DNA from 2 places in the Streptomyces sp. NPDC056835 genome. Region 1 is predicted to be linked to the other one. Evidence: riboswitches for the same ligand, from Rfam matches in the RefSeq annotation. Region 1 holds a riboswitch; the other holds the start of a gene.
What was found. A riboswitch is a leader RNA that binds a small molecule or an ion and turns the genes downstream of it on or off. The one in region 1 is predicted to bind glycine.

Region 1 (3,168 bases):
CCGCGTCGGCGCCGAGCGAGGCTCCAAGCACCTCTTCCAGCTCGTTGCCCGGCCATGCTGTGTTCACCGTGCTCTCCTTCGCCACCCTCGCCCCCGCGGCAGCACCTTAGACGAGTGAGTCCGAAGTCCCGCCTGCCCGGGGGCGCTCAATCCGCCGCCCGCGCGGCCGGGAACGCGATCCGCTCCAGCGCCGCCGCCGCGTCCCGGTCCAGGAGGACCGCCGAGGCGCAGCCCCGGGGGAGCCGCCCGGTCTCGGCGTCGGCGAGCAGGCGGCGGACCGCGCGGCGGTGCCGGGCGAAGGCGTAGCCGGACACCCCCCGGCCGCGCTCCCGCTGACCCTCGCGCGCCACCTCGGGCGAGACGTCCAGAAGGACGAGATGGAGCCGGCGGCCACGTCTGCGGGCCTCACGGGCCAGCCGGCGCCGTACCCACGTCTGCGTACCGCAGTCGTGGACGACGACGCTCTCGCCGGAGCCCAGCGCGCGCCACAGGCCCGCGTAGTGCGCTATCCGGACGAGCGGGCGGTAGACGGCGTAGGGCAGGGCGCCCGGCAGCCGGCGGGCCCAGCGGTCTCTGGCGTCCTGGGAGTCGATCCCTGTCGCCTCGGCGGCCCGCCGGATCAAGGTCGACTTGCCGCTGCCCGGCAGCCCGGAGACGACCACCAGATCGCCTTCGGCGAAGACAAGGCTCTTCGTACCGCTCGTACCGCGCCCTCGCGCACCCCCCGCCGCGGTGGGGCCCCGCCCCCGCAGATCGCGGACGATCCGCGCGACGCGAGCCGCGCCGTCCCGGGCCGCGCCGTCCCGGGCGGGTGCGCCGGGCCCTGCGGCTGTGCCCGTCTGTGCCGGCACCCCCGTGGTCGTCGCGTACGTTCCGGACCCCTTCGACATCATCGCCGTCCCCCTGTCAGCTCAGTCGGCCTGGCCCATGACCCTTGCCCAAGAAGTGTAAAGAAATGGTAATGCGTCACAAGCTTTTTGCTGGGGACGGCGAGTTGCGGACCGGGCGTCCCGCTCGGCGGTGATGCGTGCGATGATGTGCCCGCCAACTGCATACCGGCCGTTTGAATCCGCGCGGGAGAGTCCCGGTCACCGTGTGCGCCGGGCGCCGAAGGAGCAAGTTCCTCCCTTGAATCTCTCAGGCCCCGTACCGCGTGGATGAGGCAGATCTGAAAAGCGGGCCGCGCTTCCGCGGCTCCACCCAAGGTGCAAGTCATGACCGCCCTCCTACGGGTGGCCGTGATGAACCTCTCAGGTTCCGATGACAGATGGGGAGGATCGTCCTCGCCGTCATGCCCTGGGAGTCACACCGATGAGCCATGTCCCCCCGAGCAGCACCAGCACGCCCGGCCCCAGCACCCCCGCCGCCCCCGGCACCCCGCGTCTCACCGCCCTCGACGCCACGCACCGCGCGCTGGGCGCGACCATGACCGACTTCGCGGGCTGGGACATGCCGCTGCGGTACGGGAGCGAGCGCGACGAGCACCACGCCGTCCGCACCCGTGCCGGTCTGTTCGACCTCTCCCACATGGGTGAGATCACCGTCTCGGGACCGGCGGCCGGCGACCTCCTCGACTACGCGCTGGTCGGCAATATCGGCGCCGTCGCCGTGGGCCGCGCCCGCTACACCATGATCTGCCGGGAGGACGGCGGGATCCTGGACGACCTGATCGTCTACCGCCTCGGCGAGGACACCTTCATGGTCGTCGCCAACGCCTCCAACGCCCAGACCGTGCTGGACGCGCTGACCGCCCGCGCCGAGGGGTTCGACGCGGCGGTACGCGACGACCGCGACGCGTACGCGCTGCTGGCGGTCCAGGGTCCCGAGTCCCCGGGCATCCTGAAGTCGCTGACCGACGCCGATCTGGACGGGCTCAAGTACTACGCGGGCCTGCCGGGCACCGTCGCCGGTGTTCCCGCGCTGATCGCGCGTACCGGCTACACCGGCGAGGACGGCTTCGAGCTGTTCGTCGAGCCCCGGTACGCCGAGCGGCTGTGGCAGGCGCTGACCGAGGCCGGCGCGGGCGTCGGTCTGGTGCCCTGCGGGCTGTCCTGCCGCGACACGCTCCGTCTTGAGGCCGGAATGCCGCTGTACGGGAACGAGCTGTCCACCGCCCTGACCCCGTTCGACGCCGGCCTCGGCCGGGTCGTGAAGTTCGAGAAGACCTCGAACGGCGGCGCCTTCGTCGGCCGTGAGGCCCTTCGGGCCGCCGCCGAGCGCGCCGCGTCCGCCCCGCCCCGCAAGCTCGTCGGCCTGATCGCCGAGGGCCGCCGGGTCCCGCGCGCCGGGTACCAGGTGGTCGCGGGCGGCGCCGTCGTGGGCGAGGTCACCTCGGGCGCCCCCTCCCCGACCCTGGGCAGGCCGATCGCCATGGCATACGTCGACGCCTCGCACGCGGCGCCCGGCACGGCGGGCGTCGGGGTCGACATCCGCGGCTCCCACGAGCCGTACGACGTCGTGGCGCTGCCGTTCTACAAGCGTCAGAAGTGATACGGACTTCAGCACGCCCCTCGGTCGGGTCCCTGACCCGGGCGCCGTCTCGGTCCGTAAGACAGCTGTTCCGCACCACACCCCCGCGTACAGGAGAATTCAGGTCATGAGCAACCCCCAGCAGCTGCGCTACAGCAAGGAGCACGAGTGGCTGACGGCCGCCGAGGACGGCGTGTCGACGGTCGGTATCACGGAGTACGCGGCGAACGCCCTCGGCGATGTCGTGTTCGCCCAGCTTCCCGAGGTCGGTGACACGGTGACCGCGGGCGAGACCTGCGGAGAGCTGGAGTCCACCAAGTCCGTCAGCGATCTGTACGCCCCGGTGACCGGTGAGGTCACCGAGACGAACCAGGATGTCGTGGACGACCCCTCACTGGTGAACTCCGCCCCGTTCGAGGGCGGTTGGCTGTTCAAGGTACGCGTCGCGCAGGAGCCCGATGACCTGCTCAGCGCCGATGAGTACACAGAGTTTTCCGGCAACTGAGACCCCAGGGACCGTGATGTCTTCGAAGTCGCTTCTGAACGCCTCGCTCCATGAGCTCGACCCCGACGTCGCCGCCGCCGTCGACGCCGAACTCCACCGTCAGCAGTCCACGCTCGAAATGATCGCCTCGGAGAACTTCGCTCCGGTCGCGGTCATGGAGGCGCAGGGCTCCGTGCTGACCAACAAGTACGCCG
Region 2 (3,168 bases), on a different contig from region 1:
CCTCGATGTTCCCGCTCACGCCGAAGGCCGTCCACACGGCGGCCAGCTGCGTACGGCCGGTGGTCTCGTCGCAGGCGATGGAGACATGGTCGGCGTCGGCCAGGCGGAGATTGACGCCGCCCTCACGCGCGGCGGCGACCACCTCGGCGGCCCGGCCGGGGACCCGGACGGTCAGCGTGTCGAAGTACGCGCCGTGCACGATCTCGACGCCACCCGCGCGCAGCCCCTCGGCGAGCAGCGTGGCGTAGCGGTGGGTACGGCTCGCGATGGACCGCAGCCCCTCGGGGCCGTGGTACACCGCGTACATCCCGGCCATGACGGCGAGCAGCACCTGCGCGGTACAGATGTTGCTGGTGGCCTTCTCGCGGCGGATGTGCTGCTCGCGGGTCTGGAGCGCCAGCCGATACGCCTTGTTGCCGTCGGCGTCCACCGACACCCCGACGAGCCGGCCCGGCAGGCTGCGCGCGAACTTCTCGCGTACGGCCATGAATCCGGCGTGCGGTCCGCCGAAGCCCATCGGGACCCCGAAGCGCTGGGTGGTCCCCACCGCGATGTCCGCGCCCAGCTCACCCGGCGAGGTGAGCAGCGTCAGCGCGAGCAGGTCGGCGGCGACGGTGACGATCGCGCCGAGGCCGTGCGCCTGCTCGACCACGGGCCTGATGTCCCGTACGGCCCCCGAGGCGCCCGGGTACTGGAGCAGCACACCGAAGACCCCGCGCTCGGCCACCTCGGCCGGAATGCCCTCGCTCAGGTCCGCGACGACGACCTCGACACCGGTCGGCTCGGCGCGGGTCTCGATCACGGCGATGGTCTGCGGCAGGGCGTCGGCGTCCACCAGGAAGACACCGCCCTTGACCTTGCCGACACGGCGGGCGAGCGCCATCGCCTCCGCCGCGGCGGTGCCCTCGTCCAGCAGGGAGGCGCCCGAGGTCGGCAGTCCCGTCAGCTCGGCCACCACGGTCTGGAAGTTGAGCAGCGCCTCAAGCCGGCCCTGGGAGATCTCCGGCTGGTACGGGGTGTACGCGGTGTACCAGGCCGGGTTCTCCATCACATTGCGCAGAATCACCGACGGCGTGTACGTGCCGTAGTAGCCGAGCCCGATCATCGGCGCGAGCACCTGATTGCGGTCCGCGAGGGAGCGCAGCTCGGCCAGCACCTCGGCCTCGGTACGGGCCTCCGGAAGCCGCAGTGCCTCCGTGCTCTTGATGACGTCCGGCACCGCGGCGGCGGTCAGCTCGTCGAGCGAGCCATAGCCGACCTGAGCCAGCATCTTCGCCTGCGCCGGCGCGTCGGGCCCGATGTGGCGCTGCTCGAAGGGGGTGCCTCGCTCCAGCTGGGAGAGCGGAATGCGGTTGACGGTCATTACGGGAGGCCTCCTGGTCGACGCGACCTGTGAGGGGCACCGAGACGCGGGTGCCCGAACGGCCTCCCCCTCTGTCATCTCGACCTGAGAGCTTCACCGGCCCGCCCGGAGGCGGCCCGGCTTTCACCGTCGGTGAGAGCGGATGCCGTCCGACGCCCGCCCTGCTTTCCAGAGTGACCTCGTCCGTGCGGTACGGGGGCCTGAGAGATTCCGGGGAGGATTTGCTCCTTCGGCGCCTCCGGCCTTCTTTCCGGAGGACTCTCCCGCACGGGGTCAGCAGCCGCTTGCCAGCCTACCAGCGCGACCTTCGGCACAACTTTCGAGTGGCCGACGCCCGACTTCTGCACTTTTGTAGTATTCACAAGCAGTTGCGACCAGTTGGAGGGACCGTGGAGACCGACGTTGATCCGCGCAGTCTGATAGGCCGCAAGGCGTTCGACCGCAATGGCCATAAGCTCGGGACAGTGGACGAGGTGTATCTCGACGATGCGACCGGAATCCCGGAGTGGGCCGCTGTCCGTACCGGACTCTTCAGTCGCGACGCCTTCGTCCCCCTTGCCCCCAGCACGCTCTCCCAGGACGGTCTGCGGATCCCGTTCGAGCGGGCGCTGATCCGGGACGCCCCCGATTTCGGTGTCGGCCGGCATCTCTCCCCCGACCAGGAACTCCAGCTGTACCACCACTACGGCCTGGCCCTTCCGGACCCCGAGTCACCCGAACGGCCCGCTTCGCTGTCCGACCGTGACTCCGATCGCGACTTCGGACGACTGGCCGGCCAGGACGACTGACCCGCCACCGCCGGCACCAGGGGCAGCGGCTCCGAGAGCTCCAGATCGGGGTCGTCGGCCCAGAAAGTCCGCACCCGCCCCGGCGCGGATCCCGGCTCCTCGAACCGTACGGTCACCCTCCGCAACCCGCTGCCCTGCACCCAGCCCGCACCGAACTCGCGATGGTGTACGTCGTGCCCCGCCGGGAAACGCCGCTCGGCGGGCACGTCCGGAGCCTCCGCGGGCCCACCGCTCCCGCCCGCCGCCGCTCCGGACGTCGCGGCCCCATCCCCGACGGCCCGCTCCGCACCCGCCGGCTCGCGCGCCCGCGAGTCCGCCGACGCGTGCGGGGCGGCGGCGGTCTCATCGGCCTGGGCCTGGGCCTGGGCGAAGAGATCCTCCTGCGTGAAGTCCGCGAGCCCCGTCACGCCCACCCCGAGCAGCCGTACCCCACCCGTGGTGTCCACCGACTCCAGCAGCCGCCCCGCGGCCTCCCGCACCACCCCCGGGTCGTCCGTGGGCCCGCGCAAGGTCTCCGAACGGGTCAGGGTCGAGAAGTCGTACCGCCGCACCTTGAGGACGACGGTCCGCCCCGAACGCCCCGCCGCCCGCAGCCGCTCGACGCACCGGTCCGCGAGTCGGTCCACCTCCGTGCGCACCCTGACCCGGTCGTGCAGATCGACATCGAAGGTGTCCTCGACCGACACGGACTTGGCGTCGCGCTCGGACACCACGGCCCGGTCGTCGAGCCCGAGCGCCATCCGGTACAGCGAGGCGCCATGGGCCTTCCCCAGCAGCCGTACGAGCTCGTCCTCACCCGCCTCGGCCAGATCGGCGACCGTGGTCATGCCCGCCCGGCGCAGATGGTCCCCCGTCGCCGGCCCGACGCCGGGCAGCGTACGCACCGGCATGGGCCCCAGCAGGGCGCGCTCCGTACCCGGCTCTATGAGCACGAGGCCGTCCGGCTTGGCCTGCTCGGAGCCGATCTTCGCCAGCATCTTGGACCCCGCGAGGCCCACCGAACCGCTGAGCCCCGTC

Region 2: linked by a shared signal. The riboswitch ahead of gcvP (aminomethyl-transferring glycine dehydrogenase) and the one ahead of gcvT (glycine cleavage system aminomethyltransferase GcvT) in region 1 are both predicted to bind glycine.

The regions. Positions count from the first base shown of each region.
Region 1 is NZ_JBHUBB010000017.1:36,511-39,678, reverse strand. It holds gene ACFRMN_RS20595 (enhanced serine sensitivity protein SseB) at 1-67, opposite strand, end outside; gene ACFRMN_RS20590 (AAA family ATPase) at 147-893, opposite strand; glycine riboswitch at 1,065-1,162, shown strand; gene gcvT (glycine cleavage system aminomethyltransferase GcvT) at 1,312-2,490, shown strand; gene gcvH (glycine cleavage system protein GcvH) at 2,597-2,974, shown strand; gene glyA (serine hydroxymethyltransferase) at 2,991-3,168, shown strand, end outside.
Region 2 is NZ_JBHUBB010000035.1:82,315-85,482, forward strand. It holds gene gcvP (aminomethyl-transferring glycine dehydrogenase) at 1-1,363, opposite strand, end outside; glycine riboswitch at 1,542-1,639, opposite strand; gene ACFRMN_RS31610 (PRC-barrel domain-containing protein) at 1,753-2,151, shown strand; gene ACFRMN_RS31615 (DNA polymerase IV) at 2,046-3,168, opposite strand, start outside.